Regions from separate parts of the Bacillus sp. FSL K6-3431 genome, predicted to be linked through region 2. Evidence: riboswitches for the same ligand, from Rfam matches in the RefSeq annotation. Region 2 holds a riboswitch; each other region holds the start of a gene.
What was found. Region 2 has a riboswitch for S-adenosylmethionine ahead of MHB53_RS11090 (O-acetylhomoserine aminocarboxypropyltransferase/cysteine synthase family protein). Riboswitches for the same ligand answer to the same signal wherever they lie in the genome.

Region 1 (7,619 bases), 2.7 Mb from region 2:
AGTTTCAGAGTCCCCTTCTATATATGAAGACTTAATGGCTGAGATTAGTGAGCGGAAGCAATTGCCGATTCCAGGATCGTATACGAATTATTTATTCGAAAAAGGTACGGATAAAATTGCTAAAAAGCTAATTGAAGAAGCAGGAGAAGTGGTCATTGCCGCAAAAAATACTGATAAAGAAGAGCTAATCAATGAAAGTAGTGATCTGCTTTATCACCTACTTGTTCTTTTAGCTGATCAAGGTGTGCCGCTTGAAGATGTTGAAGCAGAACTCCGCAAGCGCTCTTCAAAAAAAGGCAATGCCAAAGTGGAAAGACCTGAGATTGAAAATTGGTGAAAAAGACTAGGTTGGTAGGTCGATCATACCAATCTAGTTTTTATTTTGTTCCTATGAACTTTTAAGCATGATTCATAATTTGATAGGCTCATAAAATTGAGTGGCCAGTAAATCACGTGAGTGGCTCATAAAATAGCTGAGTGGCCAGTAAATCACGTGAGTGGCTCATAAAATAGCCGAGTAGCCAGTAAATCGATAGAGTCCGTATAATTGTGTAAAAAGAAAAGGTCTCATCAAGACCTCATGTTACAATGTTTTCAACCACGATCACATTGAGGAGGAATTGATGATGACCCAACTTAATTTTAACCTAGATATTGAAATTTTAAAAGACTCAGTGCTAAATTCAAACCTGGAAGCGGTAGTAAAATCCACGATTGTACTTGTCCTAAATGAATATATGGAGAAGGAACGCGATGATTATCTCCAAGCAGCTGCCTACGAGCGCTCGATCGAACGCATTGATTACCGAAATGGCTACTACGAGCGAGAGCTTCTCCTTAGTATTGGAAGGGTTCAACTGCGAGTCCCGAGAACCCGTGAGGGACACTTTTCTCCCTCCGTGTTTGAAAAGTTTTCCCGTGTAGATCAGGCCTTTGTATTGTCGATGTTAGAGATGGTGGTCAATGGGATTTCCACTCGAAAAGTCACAAATGTCGTTCAACAACTGTGTGGAGAAAACGTCTCTAAATCGTTCGTATCTTCCCTTACTGGAAAGCTAGATCCAATCGTAAATGAGTGGGCAAACCGCCCTCTAAATACCATGTACTATCCGTACGTTTATGCAGATGCCATGTATATCAAGGTCCGGGAACATAATAAAGTGATTTCCAAGGCAGTTTATATCGCTACAGCGATAAATGAAAACAAGAGACGTGAAGTGATTGGACTAAAAATCGATCATGTTGAGAGTTTTGAGGCATGGCAAGGGTTCTTCCAACACCTGAAAGGACGTGCTCTTCAGTCTCCAAAACTTATTATTTCAGACGCTCATGAAGGACTGAAAAAAGCAATTCAGCGGGAATTCATAGGCACTTCTTGGCAACGTTGCACTGTCCATTTTAAACGGAATATCATTGAACGATTGCCAAAAAAAGAATCAAAACAAATAATCGCTGACATGAGGCGCATCTTTAATAGTATTTCAGTAGAAGAAGCTCGCCAATATAAAGAGCAATTTGTCGATAAATATGAAGAAGAAGCAAAGGTCCAGAAAGCAATTGAAATTTTAGAGGATGGCTTCGAAGATGCCATTCAATTTCTCAACCAGCCTTCTCGTTATCATCGTTATCTAGCGAGCACAAATTCACTTGAAAGGCTTAATCAGGAGGTTCGCAGGAGAGAAAGAGTCATACGTATCTTCCCGAATAATCAATCTGCATTTCGACTTATCGGTGCAATACTAATGGATTATGAAAACAGAGAACGAAGCGGAAAAAAGAGTTTATAAAATGACAATTTCATCAAGTGAAAAGGGGGTACCCCCTTTTCACTTGATGAAATAAAATAGCCAACTATAACTAAATATCATAAAGAAAACATTGTAAACTAAATTACACAATTGTCTGGACTTGACTAGTAAATCACGTGAGTGGCTCATAAAATAGCCGAGTGGCCAGTAAATCACGTGAGTGGCTCATAAAATAGCTGAGTGGCCAGTAATAGTCGATATTAACTAGTTATAGTTGTGCGAGTATGCTAGTAATTGTACTCGAACTATCAGTAAATTGCCCTACCGACGGTCAGTAAGATTGGATCACGCTAGGCAGTAATAGATTCATTCCGAATATATTTGCCTTAAGGGCTACATGAATCAGTATTATTAATCACAACCCAAAAGTTCTTGGAGTCTCTTTTTTTGACAACTCTTATAATTGTGAGTATAATCACAATTATTGAATTTCACATTTGCTACAAACATAGGAGTGACCCAATATAATGAGCGACGTTTCATTTGACACTATGGCAGTGCATCAATCACAAAAACAAAATAAAAACTTTACAGCGAAGGTTTCGCCTATTTATCAAACATCGTCATTTGCTTTCCAAAACCTCGACGAATTGGAAAGTTATTTTGAAGGAGAGACGCCATACTTGTATTCGAGATATGGAAATCCGAATACGGATGAACTCGGAGCAGCAGTAGCAACATTAGAAGGAGCAGAATCTGGTGTTGCTGCATCATCAGGTATGTCTGCGATTCTGGCTGGATTACTTGCGGTCGTTAAACACGGGGATCATATTATCGCATGTGAGGATTTGTACGGGGGTACGTATCATCTATTGTCCGAGGAATTAAAAAACTTTGGTGTAGACGTTACATTTGTCTCATTTTCTAATGAAGCTGAGGTATTGTCAGCGATCCGCCCTAATACTAAGTTACTTTATACGGAAAGTATTACAAATCCATTTTTAAGAGTAGAAAATATTACTACACTTGTAAAAATTGCTAAAGAATATCAATTGTGTTCGATGGTTGATAATACGTTTGCAACCCCATACTTGCTTCAGCCTTATAAAGCTGGAGTAGATCTCGTTGTTCATAGTGCAACAAAATATCTCGGTGGACATAGTGATGTGTCGGCTGGCGTGATTGTTGGAACAGAAGAACTTGTGAAAAAGGCGCGACAAAAAATTGTCAACTTAGGTGGAAATTTAAGTCCATTTGAAGCTTGGCTTACATGCAGAGGAGTAAAGACACTCGCTTTGCGTATGGAAAAACAATCAGCTAATGCACAATCTGTGGCAGACTTTCTTGAAAATAATGAAAATGTTAAAAAGGTATTTTATCCAAAAGCGGTTTCTAAATATGGAAACGGAGCTGTAGTAACTGTTGAATTGGCTAAACAATGTGATATTCGCTTGTTTTTCTCTACACTTGGCTGGATTAAAATTGTGCCTTCTTTAGGTGGAGTTGAGACAACTGTTTCTTATCCATTTGGTACTTCACATCGAAACTTACCTCGCGAGTCCCAAGAGAAGCTTGGAATAAATAAAAGTGTCGTTCGTATCTCAATTGGTATCGAAAATGAGCAAGATATTATTATTCAACTACAGCAGGCTATTGCTAAAGCAGTGAACAATTGAAATTGGATATATTGCATTAATTTTCTAAAAATCATTTGACAGCAACAAAACAATCGTTTATACTGCAATACATGGTCAACGAATAAGTATTTGACAATTAAATGTAATCTCTTATCGAGAGTGGCGGAGGGAATAGGCCCTGTGAAGCCCGGCAACCTGCAAACATTATTATGTTTGAGAAGGTGCTACATCCTACAGATCATTGATCTGGAAGATAAGAGGAGGAATCGTATATAACGCCCTCTTCTTAGGAAGGGGGCTTTTTTATGTTTATTTTAAAAAGGTACAAATGCTATATAAAAGGAAAAATGCAAATAGAAGGAACCACTAAACGCCATTTCCGGTGGCAAAGAGGTTCTTATCTATCATGTATAAAGTTAAACCAAGTAATATTATGTGATTAATTATATAAGTGGGGGGATTTCAAATGAAATCATGGACTATTAAAACATTATTAATCTTTACATTAGCGGTTGCGTTAGCAGCTTGCTCTGCAAATGCAAGTGAAGAGCCGGGTAAACCGAAAAAAATAATTCTAGATTATGCACATTATTCGCCAACAAGTCTTGTTTTAAAAGAAAAAGGCTTTGCTGAAAAGTTGTTCGAAGAGGAAGGGATTGAAGTCGAGTTTGTTTTAAGTCATGGAAGTAATAAAGCCCTTGAGTTCTTAAATTCCAAAAGTGTTGATTTTGGATCATCTGCTGGAGCAGCAGCACTAATGGCGAAAGCGAAAGGTTCTCCAATTGAATCTGTATATATTTATTCTAAACCTGAATGGACAGCGCTTGTTTCTACTGACAAAACAATTACAGCAGTTGAAGATTTAAAAGGGAAAAAAGTAGCGGCAACATTAGGAACAGATCCTTATATATTTTTATTAAGAGCGCTAGAAGATAGTGGTCTATCTGCAAAAGATGTGGAAATCGTCAATTTACAGCATGGAGATGGTGCAGCAGCACTTCTTGCAGGTGAGGTTGATGCCTGGGCAGGACTAGATCCACATATGGCTCGTGTAGAAAAGGAAGTCGGAGCTAATCTCTTCTTCAGAAATCCGGATTTTAACACATATGGCGTATTGAACGTTCGTGAAGATTTTGCGAAAAAGTATCCTGATTATGTGAAAAAAGTAATTGAAGTATATGAACAAGCGCGCTTATGGGCGATTGATAATCCAGAAGAAACGGCAGAAATTTTAGCAAAAGAAGCACAAATTGATTTAGATGTAGCAAAAATTCAGCTTGAGCGTAATGATTTTTCTACTTCGGCACCGGGAGATGATCAAAGGGATGTGATTCAAGCAGCTGGTGATGTGCTCAAATCGGAAGGTATCATTGAATCTAAAACAAATATTGAAAAAGTCGTAGATGACTTAATTAACTCAAGCTATTTCGATGCTGATAGAGAATAAATTTGTTTATAATTGATAGTTGATTTTAGGACATATGTCTTGCTCCAGCGCTTACGCATTTAATTTCAATAAGTAAAGGGCGGTAATGAAGATGAGTGAAAGAAGCGAAACAATTGGAGTTGCAGTGGGAAAGCCGAAGACGCGCTTGACTGAAAATTCTCTATGGAAAAATAATGAGAAATGGTTATTAGGAAGTATTATTCCTTTCGTTCTATTAATTTTTTGGGAGGCAGCAGCGAGAGTTGGACTAATTGAAGCTCATCTGTTACCAGCACCAACTAGGATCGTGCAAGAAATTTTCGAAATGGGCGCAGCAGGTACACTCTTCGGTCATGTTGGAACAACGGTGTTTAGAGTTGCGGCAGGTTTCTTACTCGGAACGATAGCTGCGGTCTTGTTTGGGTCAGCAGTAGGATATTTTACTGTATTGGAAAAACTAATGGATCCGCTTATACAGGCATTTCGGTCGATTCCATCACTTGCGTGGGTGCCCCTGTTTATCCTCTGGATGGGAATTGGTGAATCTTCAAAAGTGGTATTAATCGCTGTCGGTGTTTTTTTTCCAGTCTATTTGAATATTGTTTCTGGGATTCAAGGAGTAGATCGAAAACTAATTGAAGTTGGGAAAATTTATGGATTCACTTCAACTGAAACGTTGAGAAAAATTATTCTTCCAGCTTCCTTACCATCATTCCTAGTTGGCTTACGGAGTGGCATGGGGCTTGGCTGGATGTTCGTTGTTGCTGCAGAAATTATGGGCGCAAGTCAAGGACTTGGTTACTTACTCGTCGTAGGACAAAATACGTATTCACCTGAATTGATTATTGCAAGTATTTGCTTATTTGCAGTTATTGGTAAAATAACCGATTCATTGCTAAAAAAATTAGAAGAGAAATCACTTCGCTGGCAAGATAGCTTATCAAATCAGCGTTAAAGGAGGTAATGAGATTGCTTGCAGTTCAGAATGTGAGTCGTACATTTAATAATGGAAAAACTGGTTTTCAACATGTGACTTTTTCGATGGAAGAAGGAGAAATTATTGGGGTCTTGGGTACAAGCGGCTGTGGGAAGAGCACCTTGCTGCGAGTTCTCTCAGGGCTTGATGGTGAATATGAAGGAACGTTTACCTTATCCAATAGTAAAGTTGGAATGATGTTTCAAGAGCCACGCTTAATGCCCTGGCTTTCTGTCCAAGACAATATTTGCTTTGGTGTTCAATCGGTAGAACAAAAAAAGCTTGCCAAGGATTTGCTTGAACTTGTCGGACTTGACGGTTTTGAAGGTCATTATCCCAAAGATTTATCAGGCGGAATGGCGCAACGAACTGCGATTGCTAGGTCCCTTATTACTGAACCGGATGTGTTGTTATTAGATGAACCATTTAGTGCGCTCGATGCTTTTACAAAAATGCAACTTCAAGATTTGTTGCTATCCATTTGGAAAAGGCGGCAAACAACAATGGTGCTTGTGACACATGATATTGATGAAGCCCTCTATTTATGTGATCGGATTTTTATTTTACGGGGACAGCCCGGTGAATTATACGCGGAAATAGCAATTACTCAAGTAAAGCCCCGCTCAAGAGGCGATGTACTACTTGCAGAGAAAAAGGCAGAAATTTTAAGCCTTCTAAATTTAAATAAAGTGGTAAAGGAGAACGACAATGAGCAGACAACAAGTAATTCCTCCATTTAAAGGTATATATAATGTGCAATCCGATCTTGGTGATCAAAAATCACTTGCATGGGAAGAAATTGAAAAAAACTTTAGTTGGCATGAAACAGGTAAAGTGAATATGGCTTATGAATGTGTGGACCGTCACGTAGCTGATGGTTATGGAAATAAAACAGCTCTTCATTATGTAGATGGAGGGAATGAATGGAAACTCACCTATAGGGAATTGAAAAACGAGACAGATAGATGGGCGCAAGTGTTGAAAAAGCATGGGGTGAAAAAAGGAGACTTTCTCTTTGTATTTTTACCGAAGCATCCAGAATGTCATATTGCAATATTAGCAGCAATTAAACTAGGTGCGATTGTTGGTCCACTGTTTGAAGCGTTTATGGAAGAAGCTGTCCGTGATCGGATTTTAGATTGTGAAGGGAAATACCTGATTACAAATGAAGAATATTTACAAAGGGTGCCACTACAGGATCTACCAAGTCTTGAATCGATTTTCCTTACGGATAAAAATCCAGTTTCTTCTGAAGTTATTTCGATTCCACAAGCACTAGGCACTGTCGAAACAGATGAGCATATTATTGAATGGGTTGATCTTGATGATGGGTTGAATATTCATTATACGAGTGGTTCTACAGGGAAGCCGAAAGGAATCATTCACGCTCATAGGGCAATGATTCAGCAATACATAACGGGGCGTTGGGTGTTAGATATACAAGAAGATGATGTGTATTGGTGCACAGCGCATCCAGGCTGGGTGACCGGCTGTGTTTACGGCATTTTCGCACCGCTTTTAAACAGGGCAACTGTTATTCTTCATGGGGGGCGCTTTAATGCTGACAGCTGGTACGAAACGATCGAAAAAACAGGAGTAACTGTTTGGTATAGCGCGCCGACTGCTTTCCGCATGTTGATGGCAGAAGGGCGTGAAGCACTTGATCGCCATAACTTAAGCAAGCTACGTCATATATTAAGCGTTGGTGAGCCGCTTAATCCTGAGGTCATCTACTGGAGTGTGGAAAATTTGAATTTACGGATCCATGATACATGGTGGATGACAGAAACAGGTGCACAATTAATCGTGAACTTACCGACAGAACCGATTAA
Region 2 (7,619 bases):
CTACTGTAATTTGACCTGTGACTGGTAACTTCATCATTGATTGAAATGCCCTTACTGCTATCTCTGTTTGCTCATCAAAATATCCATCTTCTCGACCCGGTCCATACCCTAAACCTGTTAACATTTCCTGAGCAATCTTTATATCTTCATTATTCATATCTCTCACTAAAGCTTTTTCTAATTGAAGCATATGCGTTTTAAAGTAAGCCGGCTGCGCCACTTCAAGTGTAGGTTCAATTCCCTTTCCATGAATCCAATTTCCATCTGGCGTTAGCCATTTGGCCATTGTAAGCTTAATATTGCTACCATCATCCATCGGTATAGCCTGCTGAACCGTACCTTTTCCAAAAGTCTTTACACCAATCAGTGCATATCCCTCTGCCTCTTCTAAGGCTCCAGCTAATATCTCTGAAGCAGATGCGCTTCCCTCATCAATCAGCACTTTAATTGGATATGGTTTGCCTTCTTTCAACTCTGAAAAATAAGGTTTTTTATTCCCGTTCCGATCTTCAATTTGTACTAATGGCTTCGTTTCCGTTACGAGTTGACCTAGAATTTCCTGCACACTTGATAACATACCTCCTGGATTTCCTCGGACATCAATGATTAGGCCTGTGATGTTTTGTTCCTCTAAGTTCTTAAGGAGGGCTGTAAAATCCTTTGCTGTTGATTGTGCAAATGAAGTAATCTCCAAGTAACCTATCTTTTGTCCTGCATTTTTTTTCACATCCGAAAACACTGTTAATACTGGGACTTCATCCCGAGTTACCGATATGTTTATTGGATTTGCTAATCCCTTTCTTCTAATATCGAGTTTAACTACTGTACCCTTTTTACCACGAATTTTCGTCGAGGCTTCATATAAATCAAGTCCTTGCACACTTTTCCCATCAATATTAATAATTTCATCCTTCGGCTTCAATCCAGCCTTCTCTGCGGGTGAATTTTTAATAGGTGAAATAATGAGTAATTTACCTTCCTCAATAGCAATCTGGGCACCAATTCCATCAAAGGAAGAATCCATGCTGTCATTAAAGTTGGCTGCTGCATCTGGTTCCATATACACTGAATATGGATCCTTCAACGTTCCGATCATTCCTTGAATAGCCCCTTGAATTAACTGAGATTCATCAACCTTTTCAATATATGAATGCTGAATTAATTCATATGCCTTAGCAACTTTATTAAGGTCAGCGTCACCGATCTTTACTTCTGACTCCGAACCTACATCCACTTTCTTCCCTGTTGCATTTTTCCATTGTGGGATAATCCACGTTATGCCAGAATATGTCCCCCCAACGCCAATGAGGAATGAGCAGACAATAATTATCGTAAGCCACTTTTTTTTCATCCTATCCCTCCACCCACTCACGTAAGAATATTACTTCCATACATGATATGTTGTATGTGGACAAGATATGATAGGAATGGAAACATGTCTTCTTCTTAATTCAATGCATAACTAGCTTTTTTCTTTTGAAAAATATGAGCAAAATCTTCGATCATTGCGCTTGCAGTTGGATCGCTCCCCGCTCCAGGACCTTGTATTGTAATCGTACCAGCTAATGTGGCTTGAACAAGTATTGCATTGTCCACACCTTCTACATTATAAAGTGGGTGATTTGCATCAGTTAATACAGGACTGACAGACGCAAGTATTTTTCCGTCTTTTTTTGTCACTTCAGCAATATGCTTATAACGATGGCCATTGTTATAAGCCACTTCAATCTGTTCATTGGATACGGCTGAAATCCCCTTAACATTTACTTCATCCCAGCTAGGCTGGCTGCCGAATACAAGACTACTTAATATCATCAGTTTATAAAACGCATCAAATCCCTCTACATCATTAGTCGGATCTGCCTCCGCATAACCAAGTTCCTGAGCGGTCTTCAATACTTCCTCAAAAGATAATTGTTTATTTCTCATTTCTGTTAATATATAGTTCGATGTACCATTTAAAATAGCTTGAATACGCTCTACCTTATTCACCTGCAATTGATGTGCCAGTGTTCTGATTATAGGCACACCACCGGCTACAGTTGCTTCATAACCAATCTGGACGCCTTGCTCATAAGCTTTGCGTAATAGCCTTTCTCCATGCCTTGCAAACATCACCTTATTTGCAGTGACGATATCGCAGCCTTGTTCCATCGCTCTTTCCAAATATATATAACTTGGATCCTCGCCCACAATTGCTTCAAATACAACTTGTAGATCTGGGATATTTAATATCTCCTCGAAATTAGTTGTCACTAATACATCTTCGGAGATACTACGATTCTTTTCTAAATCTTGGATAAGCACTCCAACAATTTGCACTTCAGCATCAAGTATATCCTGCAATTGCTGCTGATGTGTTTGAACTGCTTCGTACACTCCTTCTCCTACTGTTCCAAAACCGAGTATTGCTGCCTTGATGACTGCCATTTGTTTCCCCTCCTAATGTTTAAAATCAAAAGGCTGAGACGCAATGCGCTCAGCCCCTGTTATCCTGAAGTATTATTTAGTAGTAGCTTCAACAGATTTTGCGATTGCTTGTTCCAGATCTGCTGTTATATCTTCAATTGCCTCTAATCCAACTGCAAGGCGAATCAATTCCTCTGTTACACCTGTTGCTTTTAAATCATCTCCACTTAACTGCTGATGTGTAGTAGAAGCAGGGTGAATAATCAATGATTTAGCATCTCCAACATTAGCAACATGAGAAAACAGTTTGACATTATCTATTGTATTTCTACCAGCTTCGCGGCCACCTTTTATTCCAAAGTTCACGATCGCTCCAGCACCTTTAGGGAAATACTTCTGTGCAAGTTCATATGATGGATGACTTTTAAGACCAGGATATGCAACCCACTCAACTGCATCATTTTGTTGTAAATATTCTGCCACTGCTTTTGCATTCTCCACATGTTTCGTAATGCGTAGATGTAATGTTTCCAATCCTTGCAAGAAAATGAACGCATTGTCAGGACTTAAGCAAGGTCCAAAGTCACGTAGCAGCTGAACACGTAATTTAGTAGCAAATGCTGCATCTGGTACATCGATGCCAAAACGGATGCCGTGATACGAATGGTCAGGCTCAGTGAATCCAGGGAATTTCTCATTGTTCCAATCAAATTTTCCGCTGTCTACAACAACTCCACCTATTGCTGTTCCATGACCACCAATCCATTTTGTAGCTGAATGGACGACAATATCTGCACCGTGTTCAATCGGTCTGCTTAAGTATGGAGTTGCAAATGTACTGTCTACGATTAACGGAATATTGCTTTCATGCGCAATCTTAGCAACTGCTTCAGTATCAAGAATATGCAAGCTTGGGTTGCCGATAACTTCTGCAAAAATTGCTTTCGTTTTCGGAGTTATTGCTTTACGGAAGTTTTCCGGATCTTTCGGGTTAACAAAGTTTACTTTAATTCCGTATCTTGGGAGCGTTACAGCGAACAAATTGTATGTTCCACCATATAAATCTGTAGCAGCTAAAATTTCATCACCTGCATGTGCAATATTTAAGATTGAAAATGCAATAGCAGCCATTCCAGATGATAATGCAACTGCGGCAGTTCCGCCTTCTAACAATGCGACTCGCTTTTCAAATACGTCGACTGTCGGGTTCATGATTCGAGAATAAATATTTCCAGAAACCTCTAAACCAAATAGTTTTTGAGCATGCTCCGTGTTTTCGAATACATAAGAAGTTGTTCTATAAACTGGTACACCTCGTGACCCTGTTTCATCAGGCTCTTGCCCACCATGAAGTAATAAAGTTTCTGGCTTAAAGTTTTGTTCTGACATTTTTTTATCCCCCTAAATATTATAGTAATTTGATTGGTAAACTTGGTTAAAAGGTTGCATAATATTTTCTGCAATCTTCTTTATACAAAAAGCCCTCTTCTGAATAAGAAGAGGGCGTATATACAGTTCCTCCCCTTATCTTCCAGGTTACTAAATAACCTGTAGGAATTAGCACCTTTTCAGATAAAATCATCTGAAGGTTGCCGGGCATCGCAGGGCCTATTCCCTCCGCCGCTCTAGATAAGAGTAATGCTTATTATTAAATTTTAGATAGTTCAATGAACTCTTAAAAATTAGTATACTACGTATTTGAATAATGTCAACCCTTTTTCACTTATTTTAAAATTTTAAGTTTTTAAATGCTGTCTAACCTAGATTGTACACAAGGCTAGTTCTTTTGTGATAAGGAACTCATGTATGCTTTAGATAGTGTAATCACTAAACGTACGGATCTAAATAGATGCTCGTTCCTGTTATGAAACGAGCATCTATTTACGTGGTAATGTTCACTACTTCATTTCCTTAACTAATTTTCCAATCATTTCTTCATCCATTGGACCGACAATTCGTTTATGAATAAATCCATTACTATCAATCATATACGTTGTTGGTATTGTTAGTATTTGATATTCATTACCAACATTTCCTTTTTCATCTAGAGGTATTGGAAATGTTAATTCATACTCTTTAATAAATTTGCTGATTTTGTCTCTTTTATTGACACCACGTTCTGCATTCGTTAAATTTACTGCAATTATTTCAACATTATCATTCTCGGCAGCCGTTTTGTAATAGTTCTCCATATGAGGCATTTCCGCCTTACATGGGGGACACCAAGTCGCCCAAAAATTCAAAATCACTTTTTTGCCTTTATAATCAGACAGTTTAATTGATTCACCATCCAGTGTTTCCAATTCGAAGTCGGGTGGTTGATCTCCTGTTGTTAGCCCAGGTGCAGCAGTATCTACTTGTGCTTCCTTTGTTGATGATTCCATTAAAAATTCTTCTTGGGCCAATTCCTCTGCTTTTTTTGCTTGTACTTCTTTTACAATATTCACTGTAACAATACTGATTAAAATCACGATAACTATTAACCCAAAAATATTTTTCTTCACTTGGCACCAACTTTCTTTATTTTAGATATGATAAGTAATGCAATAACTACTATTATATATGTCATAATTGGAACGGAAAAAAGTCGATCCATTACCGAATAAATAAGTAGCTGAATAACCGTAAACAAAATGAGTAATTGCTGTAGCCATCTTATTTGGTTATTTTTTAAAATGGCCATTACAACAAATCCAAAATTGATTAAGATGAGTATCACTCTAAACAATAAAGGGTAATCATCTACTATGCTTATAACAATCTCATAAATAGAAAACGTCATTAACCATACTTGGAAAATGTCACCTATGCTCATTTCCGCTTGTTTTTTTCTTTTACCTATAATAAATAAGTATATGCATCCAGCGATCAGTCCAAGCCAAAAACCTTTTATCCCACCATTAAAATACAATATAGTTAAAGGGTTCTGTATACTGAATTTAAATTGAAATAAAATTACACTCAATTTCCACGTGATAATAAATATAAAAATAGCATTCCCATAATAATCAGCTATATGCTTTTTCTTTAAAAGCAACAACATGCCAGTCGTTAGAAAAAATGCTATTACGATCGCTACCCAAGAGACTGGGAAGGATAAAGAACCAATTGAAAGCCACATTTCATCCGTCCCCCCTTTCTTCCTTTAAAGAACTGGTGATAGTAAGCGTGAAACGGATTCTTTAAATCTTATATATAGTGGACGTTTTTGATACTCTTCTAATGTAAGCTCCTTCGATTGTTCCATATCTTTGTTAAAAATATCGACAAGCTCTCCAACGAGTTCTTCATCATACAGAAATGCATTCACTTCAAAGTTAAGTCGGAAGCTACGTACATCCATATTGGCAGTACCGACGGTAGCTATCTTCCCATCGGCTACAATTGCTTTCGCATGAACGAAGCCATTTTCATATGTATATACCTTCGCACCCGTCTGTAGAATTGCTCCTACATTTGAGTACGTTGCCCAGTAAACAAAAGGATGATCAGGCTTGTTAGGTATCATTACCCTTACATCTACGCCTGATAAAGCAGCAATTTTGATTGCATCCAATACACTTGCATCTGGAATAAAATACGGCGTTTGAATATAGATGTAATTTTTAGCAGAACTAATCATTTTTATCATTCCATATTTAATTTGTTCCCATTCCGAATCAGGACCACTAGATACAATTTGTACATCGGTTTTACCTTTAGGCTGTATTTCAGGGAAAAGTCTATCGTCGTACCTAATTGGAGTTACTGATGCTTGATTCCAATCAAGAATAAAACGAGTTTGTAATGCATATACCGCTTTTCCACTAATCTTCAAATGCGTATCTCTCCAATTGCCAAACCTCTTATCCAGGCCAAGATATTCATCACCTATATTGAAACCACCAATATAACCGGCTTTCCCATCGAGAATGACAAGCTTACGGTGATTGCGATAATTAACTTGTAAATTGAGATGAGGCAATATAGCAGGGAAGAATGCACTCACATTTCCACCGGCATCAATGAGTGGACGAAAGAACTTCCGGGGTAGTCTTCTGGATCCCATCGCGTCATGCAGCACCTTTACTTGCACCCCATCACGCGCTTTTTGTATTAACGCTTCAAGCACTTCATTTCCTAAACGATCATTCCGCCATATATAGTATACAAAATGTATATGGTCTTTGGCGTTCTTAATATCATGAATAAGTGACCGAAATTTGTCATTACCGTCAATGAATATATCTACTTTATTATCTTGAGTAAGGACAGCGCTGTCGTTCACGAGTAGCATATATACTAAATCTTTATATTTAGCTGTCTTATTACCGTGAAATGGAAACTCCCCTTTTCGTAGCAATTCAATCTGATATTTAGTAATTTCCATAATGCCGATTTTATTTTTATCTTTCCAGCTAAATATCTTTTTTCTACTTAGATTTTGACCAAAGATTAAATAAAGTATAAATCCAGCTATAGGTATAAAAAATAATACAAGTAGCCACGCCCAGGTAGCACCTACATCCCTGCGTTCTAAGAATATAACAAATCCAGCTAACACAATATTCAAAATGACGACCATGCTTAACAATATAGCCGTAACTGTAGTAAGTGTCATAAATTGGCCCCTCGCATTCCCTTTGTCTTTTTAACAAACAATCGATTTATGTATAATATTAGCATATTTACAAATAAAAGACCGTACCCAAAAGGATACGGCCTAACTATTATATATTATTTTATTAATTAATATATCCCCGAGGATCAACAGCATTAGATTTTGCACCATTCCATGGACCTAGGTGTAACTCAAAATGTAAATGTTGGCCAAAGGATTGACCAGTGTTCCCCATGTAGCCAAGTTGCTGACCTTTTGACACTGATGCTCCTGATGAAACACTCAGACTACTCATATGTGCATAAACCGTTGTATATGTTTTTCCTTCAAGATGGTGAGAAATGTATACAACATTTCCGTAGCTTGGAGAAAATTCGGATCTTATTACAACACCAGCTGCTGCTGCAACAATTGGAACCGTACCACTAGCGGCAATGTCAGTTCCGTAATGCATACCACCAAAACTCGCACGATAGCCAAATCCTGAAGAGTAATAGCCATTCGCAGGCTTCATAAACAAACCGGATGTAACTGGTGGCTTGCCAACACTAGGGCCTTTTGAAACATTGGAGTTACTAGAATTACTTGAACTACTAGTACTCCCAGCGCT
Region 3 (7,619 bases), 2.4 Mb from region 2:
TAAAGGCCCGATTGGTTCAGGCCAACAGGATGTTGGTCACTCAGGCGTTGCCGCAGGACGCGGCGACCTTTTCCTGAGTTCCTTAACCATCAGTGGGGGATGAACAAAACCCCCACTGATGGAAGTTTCACTTTATACGAGTTTTGATAGGAGGAATGGTTAAAATGATGAAATATTTCCAAAAACTTGGTCGTTCCCTCATGTTGCCAGTTGCCGTATTACCAGCAGCAGCAATATTAATGGGAATTGGTTATTGGATCGATCCCTCTGGAATGGGAGAAGGAAGTGCGATAGCCGCTTTCTTAATTAAAGCTGGATCTTCCATAATTGACAATATGTCTATTTTATTTGCAGTTGGTGTTGCGCTCGGGATGTCCAAAGATAAAGATGGCTCCGCTGCGTTAAGTGGGTTAGTAGCCTACCTTGTAGTAACCACTTTGCTTTCAACAGAGTCAGTAGCTATGCTACAGGGAATAGATGTGGAAAATGTAAACCCTGCCTTTGAGAAAATAGGCAATCAATTTGTTGGTATTATTTCCGGTATAGTGGCAGCAATTATGTATAATCGCTTCAGTCATGTACAATTACCAGATGCATTGGCATTCTTTAGTGGAAAGCGCCTTGTGCCGATTATGACAGCTGTTTCAATGTTAGTAGTATCTGCTATTTTGTTCTTTGCATGGCCTGTTATCTTTACTGGATTGGTTTCATTTGGAACAATGATTAGTAAGTTAGAGTTTATTGGTGCAGGATTATATGGATTCTTCAATAGATTATTAATTCCAACAGGCTTACATCATGCATTGAACTCTGTATTTTGGTTTGATGTAGCTGGAATAAATGATATTGGGAACTTCTGGGCTGGAACGGGTACTAAAGGTATAACAGGAATGTATCAAGCAGGATTTTTTCCTGTTATGATGTTTGGTTTACCAGCAGCAGCACTTGCTATGTACCATACAGCGAAAACGAAAAGGAAAAAACAAACTGCATCCTTAATGTTGGCAGTAGGTTTTGCTTCGTTCTTTACAGGTGTTACAGAGCCACTAGAATTTGCATTTATGTTTTTAGCACCAGCACTTTATGTCGTCCATGCTGCTCTAACTGGTATCTCTTTGGCCATTGCCGCATACTTTCAGTGGACTGCCGGGTTCGGATTTAGCGCAGGATTCGTAGACTTTTTCTTAAGTTCAAGATTGCCACTTGCTAATCAACCATATATGTTAATTGTTCAAGGATTAGTTTTTGCTGTTATTTACTATTTCTTATTCCGATTCTTAATAGTCAAATTCAACTTAAAAACACCAGGTAGAGAAGACGATGTAGTAGAAGAGAAACAGGAAGAAGATGAAGTAGAAGAAGTTACCGGAGATAGATTTGCTGTTATGGCAGCTAAAATTTATGAAGGATTAGGCGGTGACGATAACGTCACTTCTGTCGACAATTGTACGACACGTTTAAGAGTGGAAGTAAAAGATATGGATGCAGTAAATCAAAATAAAATTAAGAATACTGGCGTCCCAGGAATTAATATTGTTGGAAAACAAAGCATTCAAGTAATTGTTGGTACAAATGTTCAATTCGTAGCGGATGCCATTGATAAGATTCGCAAATAAAAACCGAAACCTTTTTTATATAGAAACGTAGGAGATAAAGAAGGAGGGATTAGGCTGAAAAAATACTTTGTGTTTGCTGTTATTTTTGCTTTAGCTTTGATTGTACTCCAACTCATTTTAGGTGTAGTATTAACAATCTCGTACACACCTAGCTCGTCAGTAGGGGAGATCACTGCATTATCATCCAAGGTTGAATTCGGAGAAACAAGTATGGTTTCGCAAGTTGTCATCGCCTTATCTGCATTAGGTATTACTATTGGTGTGACAAAGCTTAGCAATAAAAAAATAGTTAGATGAGCAAAAGGAAGGGATGCAAATGGCATTCCCTTCCTTTTTGTTATTCGATGAGGAAACATTCACACTTTTTGTAAAAATATGTTGACTAATTGTAACGAAGCAAGTATTATCATTTTATACAATAATTTAATGAATTTCTTCTTATCAAGAGAGGTGGAGGGACTGACCCCGTGATGCCTCGGCAACCGACATATAAATGTACGGTGCCAATTTCAGAGGAATTAAGATGATTCCGAAGATGAGAAGGTGGACTAATGCTGATTATGTTTATTCACGCACTCCCCTTCTCTCTTTATGAGCAGAGGGGTTTTTGTTTTCTAAAATAAGGTAAGGATTCTAACTTTTCATTTTCAATAAAATAATAAAAGTATCTATAATCTAGATATATGAATACTTTAATATATAACTAAATATGTATTTCTTATCCAGAGAGACGGAGGGTACACAGGCCCGAAGATGTCCGGCAACCTTCAAGTGAAAGCTTGAAAAGGTGCTAATTCCTGCAGGTATGTATGTTCCTGAAAGATAAGATGAGGCGCCCCTCTTCTTATGATGAGGGGCTTTATTGTTTATAGCTTCTGTTTTACATTTCCGAGTATCCACTTAAAGAGTATAAGAGAAGGGCAGATCAAGAATTAATCTGAGTAATATTATAGAAATAATTAATATTGAGCAAGAGAGTTAAAACCAAACGGAAGTATTTAATGACATAATTTTTCTAGAAGTGATGAACGATAACCAATTAGATGCGTTCACGTTTGGTTCAGAGGAGGAAAAGAACTTGATAAAAGAAGAGAATTTACTGGAATCAAATATATTATGGCAACCGAGTGAAGAGTGGATTTCACAGTCTAATTTAGTGGAATTTTCTAAACAGATTGATTATCCACTTCTACCATATGAACGTTTTCACCAATGGTCGGTGGATCAACCTGAAGAATTCTGGTCAGCTATTTGGGATTTCACTAATATCATTGGGGAAAAAGGTGAAAAGGCATTTGTGCCTCCAACTAAGAGTGGCATGCTGGGTGCCCAATGGTTTCCAGATGCTCGTTTGAATTTCGCAGAAAATCTATTGAGTGGGGACAAAGGAAATGCAGCAGTGATTGTAGCTGGGGAAGATGGTGTTACCCAATCTTATACATGGGGGGAATTACGCAGTAAAGTAGCTAGGGCACAGCTAGGTTTGAAAAATCTAGGTGTATGTCGTGGTGATCGCGTAGCAGGGATAGTGACAAATGGAATCGAAGCGATAGTAGCGTTATTGGCGACAACGTCACTGGGAGCTGTTTGGACTTCATGTTCTCCAGATTTTGGCTCTCAAGGGATTGTCGATCGTATCGGGCAAGTAAAACCAAAGGTATTGATCGTTTCACTGGATTATCAATATAATGGCAAGTTTTTTGATATTCGAGAAAATATCAATGCTGTATGTAAGGTGCTTGACGGTATTTCTGCAATCATTACGTTGACAGAGAAAACAGATGAATCTATTAAGCAAACAAAGAAAGTGTTGAGCTGGCAGGAACTGTGTCAGGAAGGGCCTTCTGTTCCAGAATTTACGAGAGTTCCTTTTGATCATCCCCTGTATATCCTATATACATCAGGGACCACGGGCCTTCCTAAAGCAATTGTACATTCCGTTGGCGGCACATTAATTAAGCATTTGAAAGAACATCAATTACACTGTGACGTGAAACCTGGAGATGTAATGTATTGGTACACGAATACTGCATGGATGATGTATCCGTGGTTAGTTTCGGGGCTTGCGAGCGGTGCTGCAATTTTGCTTTATGATGGATCACCATTGCGTAAGGATAAAATTGGAATACTGTGGGAGATTGCTGAAAAAGTTGGTGTGACACATTTCGGAACTAGTCCGAAGTATCTGGAAGCTTTACAGAAAGCTAATTATTCGGTTGGACAGGAACACAATTTGTTAAAGTTGCGCAGTGTTCTTTCTTGCGGGGCACCACTATCGGCAGAACAGTATGACTGGGTCTACAAACATATTAAGAAAGATTTAATGTTGGCATCGATTTCGGGTGGAACTGAAATAATTGGTTGTTTCGTGATGGGCTCTCCTATACACCCTGTTCGGCGTGGTGAGATTACTTGCAAAGCCCTTGGAATGGCTGTCGATGTGCTTGATGAATATGGTCTATCGGTTTACAACCAAAAAGGGGATTTAGTTTGCACAAAGCCGTTTCCAAGTATGCCGCTCACATTCTGGGGAGAGGGTGGAGATGAAAAATACCATTCTTCCTATTTTGCTAATCGACCAGGGATTTGGACACATGGAGATTTAGCAGAACAAACTGCGGAACAATCGCTTGTCATATACGGAAGGGCTGATACAACACTTAATCCAGGCGGTGTCCGCATTGGTACTGCTGAAATTTATCGTGTTGTTGAACAAATCCCGGAAATCATAGATTCTTTAGTTTTCGGTTTACCGAATGCGGGTGATGAAGAAATAGTGTTATGTATAGTAACGAAAAATGGGGAACTAGACGATGTACTAGCTGATGTTATACGTAAAAACATTCGAAGAAAAGCTTCTCCACGACATGTTCCTCGTCGTATTTATTGTGTGAAGGAAGTCCCTTATACAATAAATGGGAAGAAAGTGGAAGGGGCGGCACGATCCGCGGTAGTTGGTCAGGAGATAAAAAACAAGGGATCACTTAATAATCCAGATTGTCTTGTGGATTATGCTACGTTGTCAGAAAGGAGTTACGTATGATGGTCAAACGACGGGTTCCGAAATGTGCAATTGTAGGTATCGGGGAACTTGCGCCGGTACGTTATACAGAAGGCGCAACAACATTAGGATTAATTGCGGAGTCTGTGCGGCTAGCAGTTGAAGATGCCGGTCTGGAAAAAGATGCGATTGATGGTCTTTTAGTCGGCCCACAAGTGGGAGAAACTCCTCAACATGTACCAGCAACAGTAGCGGAATATCTTGGCCTTGAGCCGACAATGTCGAATGTGGTCGATCTCGGTGGAGCTTCTGGAGCTGGAATGTTATGGCGAGCTGCAGCAGCGATCGAAGCGGGTATGTGTGAAACGGTTGTATGCGTGCTTGCTAATACGAATGAAAGAAGCGGAACTCCGCGTTCACCTAATCGTAATCCAATTCGAGAATTTGATGTACCGTTCGGTGCTTCCGGAGCGAATACCTCCTATGCGCTGCTGAAGCAACGTCATATGGCAGAATATGGATCAACGCAAGAGCAATTTGCTTTGATTGCACATTGGGCGCGGAAAAACGCTCAACTGAATCCGAATGCAATTTTCTATGGTAAACCGCTTTCGGTTGAGGAAGTTTTACAATCACCTCTTATTATCGATCCAATGCATTTATACGAAATTGTGATGCCAGTTGCCGGTGGAGCGGCATTCGTCGTCACTTCGAAAGATAATCTGCCAAGTGGGGGTCATCCACCGGTATATTTACTCGGTGCGGGGGAAAAGATCACTCATCGCGCGGTTAGCCAATCCCCGGCGCTCGCATCAGCGCCGTTGCAATATGCGATCTCGGCTGCATTAGGCCAAGCTAATGTGAGTGTGCAGGACATGGATTTATTATCTTTATATGATTGCTACACAAGTGTAGTCGGGATTACGTTAGAAAATGCGGGATTATGTACACCAGGGAAGTTCGGTGAATGGATGAAAGACCATTCATTCGGCTACGACGGGGATTGGCCGCTTAATACGCATGGTGGTCAACTTGGATTTGGGCAAGCAGACCTTGCGGGGGGCATGTCACATATTATTGAAGCAGTGCGTCAGTTAAGGCATGAAGCACATCCGCGGCAAATTCCCAATGCGCGCCTTTCCCTTGTGACAGGCAATGGGGCCACATTAAGTGAAGCAGCAGCTTTAGTAATGGGGGTGGAATCATGAGTAAGAAGTTTGAAAATCTCGTAGTTCCGGGCCCAACAATTACCGCTGTGTCAAAGCCTTTCTGGGATGCGGTGGCGCGAAAAGATTTTATCTTGCAAAAATGTGTGGATTGCAAACAATCGGTATTTTATCCGAGAGAGATATGTCCACATTGCTGGAGTGCCAATCTAGAGTGGGCACCTGCTTCCGGACATGCACGTTTGAAAACATGGGGTGTTGTTCATAGACCTGGTCATCCAGGTTGGCAAGCGGTGGCTCCATATATCCTTGGAATTGTTGAACTAGAGGAAGGTCCAACGATGATGACTCATCTGTTACTCGATCCCGTTCAAGACTTGCACATTGGTTTGCCATTACAAATTAGTTTTACAAAATGCAATGATGTTTGGCTGCCTTTTTTCAAACAAAAAAGTGAATGAAATAAAACATAATAAATAAAGGAGGGCATAAAATGTCCCAAAGTCATTTACAAGAGAAATCAGTTACAGTGGGCAAAGGCCTTTCCAAAGAGCATCGAAAAGTAGCGCTCGCTAGTTTTATCGGAACTACGATAGAGTGGTATGACTTCTATCTTTACGGTACGGCAGCTGCACTCGTTTTTCCGGCATTATTTTTTCCGAACTTTGATCCATTATATGGAACATTGGCTGCCTTTGGTTCATATGCAGCAGGGTTTATTGCACGTCCACTCGGTAGTATGGTTTTCGGACACTACGGAGATAGGCTTGGGCGTAAGAAAGTACTTACCATTTCGCTATTACTCATGGGGATTGCCACCTTCTTAATGGGAGTACTCCCAACGTACCAATCGGTTGGACTACTAGCACCACTATTAATCAGTCTCCTGCGTGTCATTCAAGGATTCGCGATCGGGGGCGAATGGGGATCAGCTGTTGTAATGGCTGTGGAACATGCACCGAAAGGAAAGCGTGGACTTTACGGAAGTTTTCCGCAAATGGGCGTTCCAGCTGGGCTACTCTTATCGACAGCTGTCTTTTCACTCGTATCAAATAATATGTCAAATGAAGCCTTCCTTACATGGGGCTGGCGGGTTCCATTTTTATTAAGCATCATACTTGTGCTTATCGGACTTTATATTCGTTTAAAGGTAAGTGAATCACCAGCATTTTTGGAAATGGCAGAAAAAAAGCAACAGGAAAAGCGACCTGTTGTAACAGTGTTACGTGAACAGAAAAAGCCATTATTCTTAACAATTGGAATGAAACTATTACAGAATGCTGTGTTTTATATTTATTCCGTATTTGTACTAACTTACCTTGTAACAACACATAATTTTGATCGTTCAGTTGGACTAAATGCAGTGATGATCTCCTCAGTGATCGGATTAGTGACAATGCCACTTTGGTCATATCTTTCTGATAAAATTGGACGTAAACCTGTGTACTTGTTTGGAACGATTGCTTCTACTCTGTTCATTTTACCTTTTTTCTGGATGATGGATTCAGGTTCGGTCATTTTAATCACCATTGGAATTGTAATTGGATTGAATGTTTTGCATGATGCAGTGTATGGACCACAGGCTGTATATTATTCCGAACTTTTTAGCACAAAGACACGTTTAAGTGGTGCATCGATCGGATATCAAATAGGAGCGATTCTAGCAGGCGGATTTTCGCCAATTATTGCCACAGCCTTATTAGCAAAATACGATGGGCAGTACTGGCCGATCGCAGTTTATTTAATTGCACTTGGGATACTTAGCATTATTGCAACGCTATATGCACGAGAAACGTATCGTGACTCATTGACATAAGAACTTTTAACCATTCAGCA
Region 4 (7,619 bases), 190 kb from region 2:
CGACTTTATCACAAATATCCCTAATTACATTCATTTCATGTGTAATCATGAGAATAGTTATATTAAATTCAGTTCTGACCTTGCGTAACAACTCTAAAACGGACTCCGTAGTACTAGGGTCAAGCGCAGATGTCGCTTCATCACATAGAAGTATATCAGGATCAGTCGCTAACGCCCGTGCAATACCTACTCTTTGCTTTTGACCGCCTGAAAGCTGTTCAGGATAATGGGACATCCGATCCTCCAGGCCCACAAAGGATAGTAACTCCGCTACTTTTTCTTTTATGAATGTTTTAGGTTTACCTTGCAAAATAAGTGGCATTGCTACATTTTGAAAAATTGTTTTCGAATGTAACAAATTGTAATGTTGGAAAATCATACCGATTTTTTTTCTTTGGTCACGTAGTTCCTTTGGAGAAAGAGTGAGTAAATCTACGCCATTAATAAGAATTTTTCCAGATGTTGGGCGTTCTAATAAATTCACACATCTAATTAATGTACTTTTACCTGCTCCACTAAAACCAACAACCCCAAAAATCTCCCCTTTATTAACAGAGAGATTAATTCCTTTTAATGCTTCAACTCTCTTTTCTTTCTTTTTTCCAAAGACTTTATATACATCATCTAGCTGAAGCATCATTTTATCTCCTTTAGTCATTCATTAAAATTGTTTACGTTTCACTGCCTACCTCTATTTATAACTAGGTCCGGACGAAATATCAATACTTTTACTCATAATTTTAGCCTGTTTATAAGGAAAACAGGCTAAAGTGTTAGTATTTTTTACTTCGTTTGTTTATAATGATCTAAGAAAGAAATTGGTTCTCTTACTGGAACAGCAGCACCTTTAAATTCTTCCTCAATAAATTCTTTCACTTTATCCGCGTGGTAAATTTCCACTATTTTCTGTAATGTCTCATCGTCTTTTCGCTTTGTTTGTGCAGCAATAATGTTCACGTATGATTTATTACTTGCATCTTCCCTAAATATTGAATCATGCGTAGGATTTAAGCCTGACTTGATCGCCATATCCGAGTTAATAACCGCAACTGCTGCATCATCAAGACCACGTGCCGCTTGGCCTGCATCTACAGGAGTGATTTTAAGGTTTTTAGGGTTATCTACAATATTTTCCGTGCCGCCAGTACCATCAAATCCGTCTTTTAATGTAATTACTTCTGCTTTTTCTAAAAGTAATAACGCTCTGCCTAAGTTGGTAGGGTCTTTAGGTAAAATAACCTGGTCCCCGTCTTTCAAATCACTCACGTCAGTAATTTCTTTCGAATACATCCCCATTGGCCAAATGGAAGTCGTTCCAATCGCTGATAAATCAAGTTTCCGATCTTCTTTAAAGCTATCAAAATATACAACCGTTTGAAACGCGTTAATATCAATTTCACCATCAGCTAATGCAAGATTAGGCTGAACATAATCATCAAATTTTACAACTTCGATTTCAATTCCTTCTTCTTTCGCAAGTTCTTTCACTAGATTCCAAGTTGGAATTTCTGCTGAACCTACTCCAACTTTAATGACATCACTATCTGATTTACTTTTCGATCCACATGCAGCTAATACTAAAATAACTCCTAATAAAATGATCGTAAATATATTTCTTACATTTTTGCTCGATTTCATTATTTTCCCTCTTTTTTTATATTATTTTATTTTGATCTTTCTTTAGAGTAGTTTAGGAATCCTATCCCTAAGCGAAGCGTAGGTGAGACCTACCAATCAGGTGGGGTAGAATCCCCACCTGATCCTCCGATGTTGTAGCTTACTGTAAATTCACTTATCAAAACGACTTGGATCAAACATGCTTATGTCTATGTCCGGCGTTGTATCCGTTGATAGCTCTGCTGCAATCTTCCCCATGATCGGTGCAAATTTAAATCCATGCCCAGCCATTGGTCCAAGCAGTGTTACATTTTGCAAACCTGGTGCTGCACCAAGAACAAAATGTTCATCAGGCGTATTTGTATAGAAACATGTCTTAGCTTTTACAGGTTCTGGAATGAGATCTGGCAAGTACTTCCTTACCTTTACAGTAAGGGGTAACAAATCTGCATCATGAATCTCCCTATCTACTTCATTAGGGTCGTCGAATATCGCTCCACCATGATGAAATGCAACCTTTACCGTTTTCCCATCAATTGATGGGAACCCATAGAAACCTCGACCTTTGCTTACCCTAGAAAAGATAGGGAATTTCTCTGGTGTGAACTGCTCAGGATTTCTAGCATTGTACCATACTAAAACTTGGCGTTCGAGTGAAACAGGTAATTTTAGCTGTGGGAGAAGCTTGGATGTCCATCCACCAGAAGCAACAATTACTTTTTTTACCCTAATTTGTTTATCTCCATATGAAATAGAGACACCATTTTTATCCGGTATAATTGTCGTTACTGGACTATCTGTATAAACAGTTCCCCCTAATTCTTCGCCCCGATTTACCGCTGTTTCAATTGCAAGCTCGGGTTTTAAAAAACCAGCTAATTCCTCATAAACGGCAATTTGATTTTCTTGAAAATTAATTTGTGGATATACTTTGCTGGCCTCAGAAGCATCATATATTTTATGAGGAAGATTATACTGTTGGACACTTTCTTGCACAGTAGTCATAAAATCGTCTTCTTTTGGTCCGAACATCGTTCCACCGGTTTCTACATAAAGTTCAACACCGGTTTCGTTCTCCAATTCGCGCCAAAGATCCCTAGCTGCTTGGAGTAGTGGAACATATGCAACACCTTCACCATATGCTGTACGAAAAATTCTCGTTTCACCATGTCCAGCGCCTTTATCATGTCCTGGTCTATATCGATCAAACCCTACAACATTAACTCCCATCCGTGCAAGCTGCCAGAATGCAAAACTCCCCATGGACCCTAATCCAATTACTGCTACATCTGCATCAACTTTTTGCTCATGATATTCGCTCATTTTGATGATCTCCCCATAATTAATTGTTTTATATGTGCTGTAATATCTAAGAATTAATCTGCTTATTCTTTATAAATAAAAATGCCCCTCTGCATAAATGAGCAGAAAGGCATCGAAATAAACAAACCTTCCTCTCATCTCCCAAAGCATTAAGCTTTGTGTGATTTGGCACCATTTCACTATTGTGACGGTTGCCGGGCTTCAAAGGGCACATTCCCTCCACCTCTCTGGATAAGAGCAAAACTTTATTAAATTTTATGATCAAGTTATCTATTATTGTGATTTTAACATGCAGACTTACAATCGTCAATGACATAATTATAGTTTTTTCGACAAAATCCTCAGAATCCTATTAAGCATTTATACATATCGCTTAACTAAATCGTGTAAATAAGGTACTGATTTACACGCATAAATCTTTTCATCTACTTGCCCATCTTTTACAATTAACATGCAGGGAACACTTTCAATAGAAAAAAGCGCAGCCATATCAGGATAATAATTTAGATCAGTTTTTCCAAATGGAATACCTTCTATCATATGTTCGACTATGCTAATCATTTTTCCAGCAACCTGACAGGTGCCACAAAGCGGAGTGTAGAAATAAAGAACAGCTGTCCCTTCCTTTTCCAAAACTTCCTTTATATCTTCATTAGACCATTCTATCATAATAACTAGTTCATCCCTTTATAGAAGTTGTTCAAAGAGTCCGGTAAAAATGGCAGTCGAATTTCGTTGTCAGCATGCTTCTCCGTTCGTATAAGAAGAAATCTTCTACCTAAAATCGCTCACGTTCCTGTGAACGACACAGAAGACAACACATCCTGTGCAAGTGCTGTGGTGCTCGAAAGCTGCTCTTCCTAGAACTTCGACGGACAGGACGTCCTATTGCCGACACTGCACAGGACGTAGCGGTCTTAGTCGGCATTGGCCCTTTTTATCCTCATTTTGAACTTAAATTTATAAATATTTCGCGTCAACATCCATATTTGCCCTCAATAGCATTGTTGCTAAATACTGATAGGGCGCCGTTGCTACTTCTTTATATGTCCGATCAATATATAGATGATGTGCCATTGGAAATTCACGTTTTAATACTTTTCTGAGCTTTTCACCCGATTTATCGGCGTCAACTAAAATATATACTTCTTTATCATCCAAAACTTCAACTAACTCGTCAAGTTTTGAAAAACTAATTGTTCCATTTGTACAAATGATGTCTACAGGTTCTTTGACAATCCTTGCAACCCTTTTTTTATCAGACAAACCTTCAACAATAATGACTTTATTCGGGGCTGTTTTCATTGCTTCAACTCCGGTTAATCAAATTTTCACAGAAGGAACCTCGACTAACACATCCAATTTCTACAGCTGTATAAAGCTTATGGGAGTGAAAAAATGCATCTCAGCTATTGCTAAGATGCAAGTCTTTATTATTCTTCATTCGTCATGTCTGCATATTGTTCAGCAGACATCAGATTGTCCAACTCACTATGGTCGGAAGGCTCTACTACGATCATCCATGCTTTTTCATACGGAGACTCGTTTACGTATTCCGGATTATCTTCCAACTCTTCATTAACCTCAATTACTTTTCCGCTTAGTGGTGAATATAATTCAGAAACAGTTTTAACAGACTCTACGCTTCCGAATGGCTCATCAGCTGTAACTACATCACCTACCTCCGGAAGTTCAACAAATACAATATCTCCCAGCTCGGATTGAGCGAAGTCAGTGATACCGATACGCATATTCTCGCCTTCTGTTTTAATCCATTCATGTTCATCAGAATAGCGAAGTTCTTTTGGCAAATTCATTCCATAACCCCTCCATAATATCTTCTATAGTTAATGTACATAAAGATTTTCACTAAATCAAGAAAAGCATTTTAAACCGAAGATTTAATTCGTCCATGCTCCCGAAAAATCCGATTCTTTAAAACCTACTGTTACTTTTTTTCCGTCTGTGACAATAGGACGCTTTATAAGCATGCCATCAGAAGCCAGTATTTCGTAAAGCTCTTCCTCTGTTGCATTCGGTAATTTATCTTTTAACTCGAGCTCGCGGTACTTTTTCCCACTTGTATTAAAAAATTGCTTTAATTCAAGACCGCTATTTTCATGTAGCTGCTTTATTTCATTGCTCGATGGAGTACTTTCTACAATATGTATTTCGGTAAATTCAACATTATTATCCTGCAGCCACTTTCTTGCTTTACGACAAGTACTGCATGGAGGATAAGTATATAACGTAACAGACATTTCCTCACCAACTCCCCTTTTTTTTCCCCTGCAAACAGGAGGCTTATCTACTATACAGTATACTTTATTATTCGGCAGAGTTTTCAATTTACCTTTGTCAAAACAACTAACATTTTTATTTACTTTGCATATTGTAAGTTAATACATATAGAGATACTATCCTTAGCATTCAGAATGATTGTCCAGTTTTATAACATCAACTTATGCAATTCTTTAGTAGGATCTCTGCATAAAATAACTTTTTCTATAGTGTCATCAGAGTACACAGAATCCTGATTTTCTACAAATTCATACTTTATTTTAAGTCGCGACTTCAAAGCCCCTTATGTCAGAAAGGTGATTTGATATCCCTTTTGAATAGCCCTTTAGATACTATCACGATGTCATGATAATATTCAATCAAGGTCTCTCAGTCGGAAATCCCATCACCTATTTTCTATTTTCAAGTAATTGTACATGTGGGGACCTTGTACGAGACATACAGACGAATAGTGAATGAAATGGTCTAGGCACTTCACCTTTTAGAATAATCTGTTCACTCTTTTCTGTTACTGTATCAGTATCAGGAGTAGCCAATAATAATGCTTGATTATATGGATGAAGAGGATTTGTGTACACATTATTACTCCCGCCAAATTCCACTAGATTACCAAGTCTCTAAAGTAAGCTGAGGTAGGTATCAAAGTTTGTCAAATAATATATCGGCAATATAATAGGCTTAAAATATTAGGAAGTTTTCACCTTCTCTTAGTTTCGACTAATAAATAGATTGGTTTTATAGGGAGTTACACCTGGTGTAGCGTTTTAATGTGATGAAGATTTAGATAAACGGGATGTGTTCTTGCTGTTTGAATCTCTATGATTTGTTCTTCGACATTATTTATTTTTCCTATATGGTTATTATTTTCACCGATGTTAAACACAACGACTTCATTTTCGAACTTTTTAACTTGAACTTCAAAAGTTCTTGCTAGTGAAACATTAGTCGGTTGAATAGGAAAATTACGGTTATCTAGATCGTATGGCCGTTGATTGTTAGAATAAGGAATCAGCCACTTTAGATGATGTAACGTAATATACATGGTTTTATAAATAGGAGAATGAAATACAAAATAATTGTTCATGATGCTCGTAATATACCCATGTAAAGGCTGATTGCTTGTTACATAAATTTCAACAAACATTCCTTTAGACTGTGTTAGAACCTTTCTTAAAGACAATTCATCTTTATTTTCCTCCGAAACTATGCTAGGAGATTCTGTAGGACTTTTTATCTCGTCTTCATTTTTTTGATCCACCCTTAAATTTTGAATATGGACTAAGGGAATGTAGACAAAATCCGTTCCGTTAAATAAAACAATGATGTCATTACCTATATCAACGATTGTCCCATTAATAAACTTCTTTCCGGAGACTTCTATTTGAACAACTTCCCTTATAAGGTTTTGAATAATTTTATTCAAGTTCACCCCTCCTTTTTAATAAAATAGCCACATTACCCAAAAATATAGACTGAACAAACTAACGATTAAACCTATTGGGATAACAAGTATTGTTACTTTTAGGTACTGACTCCAAGTTACTTTAATTGCATGCTTTTTAAGAATAAACATCCATATTAGTGTCGCGAGTGTTCCTACCGGTGTTAATAAAGCCCCAATATCGGCTCCAATGACATTTGCCAGGTATGTGATATGCACAAATGATGGTTCTAAATCCATGTCCACAATTGACAAAGTACTAATCATAACGGCTGGTAGATTATTGAAAGTATTGGATAAGAATGTTGATAAGACTCCCATCACGAATGTAGCATTTAATGGATCTTGTTCTACTATTTCTTTTAGTAAACGAACAATAAAATCATTTATACCGATATTCTTAAGTCCGTACACGAGAACATACATGTTAAATGCAAACAATAAGATATGCCACGGAGTCTTTTTCAAAATATCAGTAATGCCAGTTCTCATTTTAAGCCATCTAAAAACAATTAAAATAAAGGCACCTAATAAACCAATCCACTCGATTGAAATTCCTAATGGAGATAGGGCAAAAAAACAAGCTCTTGTAGCTACTACAATACTCAGACTGATTTTAAACATACTCCAATCAATATTTTCAATATCGCTTCGGATTTCAAGAGGATGGGAGTACATATATTTAGAGTTGTCATTTTTCAATCTTAGTTGAATCGGTGAAATTTTTTTGGGAATATTCTTTTTAAAATATAAAAACATTAGTAGGAAAATTGATAAAATCCCTATCATCGAGGGAATAAACATCATATTTATATAACTGTTTAAACTTAATCCGACTATTTCTAACGCAATGAGATTGGAAATGTTACTGACAGCGATCGGAGCGCTTGCTGCAGTTGCAATTAATGCACCAGATATTAAGTAAGGAAATATTTGA

Region 1: it holds a riboswitch for S-adenosylmethionine, as region 2 does, so the genes downstream of both, MHB53_RS22815 (aliphatic sulfonate ABC transporter substrate-binding protein) here and MHB53_RS11090 (O-acetylhomoserine aminocarboxypropyltransferase/cysteine synthase family protein) in region 2, are expected to answer to the same signal.
Region 3: it holds a riboswitch for S-adenosylmethionine, as region 2 does, so the genes downstream of both, MHB53_RS21675 (acetoacetate--CoA ligase) here and MHB53_RS11090 (O-acetylhomoserine aminocarboxypropyltransferase/cysteine synthase family protein) in region 2, are expected to answer to the same signal.
Region 4: it holds a riboswitch for S-adenosylmethionine, as region 2 does, so the genes downstream of both, solA (N-methyl-L-tryptophan oxidase) here and MHB53_RS11090 (O-acetylhomoserine aminocarboxypropyltransferase/cysteine synthase family protein) in region 2, are expected to answer to the same signal.

The regions. Positions count from the first base shown of each region.
Region 1 covers NZ_JBBOCT010000001.1:4,813,805-4,821,423, forward strand. The annotation lists gene hisIE (bifunctional phosphoribosyl-AMP cyclohydrolase/phosphoribosyl-ATP diphosphatase HisIE) at 1-337, shown strand, start outside; gene MHB53_RS22805 (IS256 family transposase) at 627-1,787, shown strand; gene MHB53_RS22810 (trans-sulfuration enzyme family protein) at 2,276-3,424, shown strand; SAM riboswitch class I at 3,533-3,645, shown strand; gene MHB53_RS22815 (aliphatic sulfonate ABC transporter substrate-binding protein) at 3,852-4,832, shown strand; gene MHB53_RS22820 (ABC transporter permease) at 4,918-5,766, shown strand; gene MHB53_RS22825 (ABC transporter ATP-binding protein) at 5,781-6,527, shown strand; gene acsA (acetate--CoA ligase) at 6,496-7,619, shown strand, end outside.
Region 2 covers NZ_JBBOCT010000001.1:2,152,891-2,160,509, forward strand. The annotation lists gene MHB53_RS11080 (S41 family peptidase) at 1-1,351, opposite strand, end outside; gene MHB53_RS11085 (homoserine dehydrogenase) at 1,447-2,430, opposite strand; gene MHB53_RS11090 (O-acetylhomoserine aminocarboxypropyltransferase/cysteine synthase family protein) at 2,503-3,798, opposite strand; SAM riboswitch class I at 3,931-4,045, opposite strand; gene MHB53_RS11095 (redoxin domain-containing protein) at 4,308-4,913, opposite strand; gene MHB53_RS11100 (hypothetical protein) at 4,910-5,530, opposite strand; gene cls (cardiolipin synthase) at 5,555-7,009, opposite strand; gene MHB53_RS11110 (murein hydrolase activator EnvC family protein) at 7,134-7,619, opposite strand, start outside.
Region 3 covers NZ_JBBOCT010000001.1:4,504,375-4,511,993, forward strand. The annotation lists gene nagE (N-acetylglucosamine-specific PTS transporter subunit IIBC) at 165-1,616, shown strand; gene MHB53_RS21670 (hypothetical protein) at 1,686-1,913, shown strand; SAM riboswitch class I at 2,052-2,158, shown strand; SAM riboswitch class I at 2,332-2,445, shown strand; gene MHB53_RS21675 (acetoacetate--CoA ligase) at 2,695-4,659, shown strand; gene MHB53_RS21680 (thiolase family protein) at 4,659-5,825, shown strand; gene MHB53_RS21685 (Zn-ribbon domain-containing OB-fold protein) at 5,822-6,244, shown strand; gene MHB53_RS21690 (MFS transporter) at 6,277-7,599, shown strand.
Region 4 covers NZ_JBBOCT010000001.1:1,960,733-1,968,351, forward strand. The annotation lists gene MHB53_RS10170 (methionine ABC transporter ATP-binding protein) at 1-637, opposite strand, end outside; gene MHB53_RS10175 (MetQ/NlpA family ABC transporter substrate-binding protein) at 784-1,638, opposite strand; gene solA (N-methyl-L-tryptophan oxidase) at 1,789-2,940, opposite strand; SAM riboswitch class I at 3,072-3,178, opposite strand; gene MHB53_RS10185 (thioredoxin family protein) at 3,301-3,609, opposite strand; gene MHB53_RS10190 (toprim domain-containing protein) at 3,901-4,245, opposite strand; gene gcvH (glycine cleavage system protein GcvH) at 4,374-4,757, opposite strand; gene MHB53_RS10200 (arsenate reductase family protein) at 4,842-5,201, opposite strand; gene MHB53_RS10205 (ABC transporter ATP-binding protein) at 5,631-5,843, opposite strand; gene MHB53_RS10210 (DUF2642 domain-containing protein) at 5,987-6,664, opposite strand; gene MHB53_RS10215 (arsenic transporter) at 6,680-7,619, opposite strand, start outside.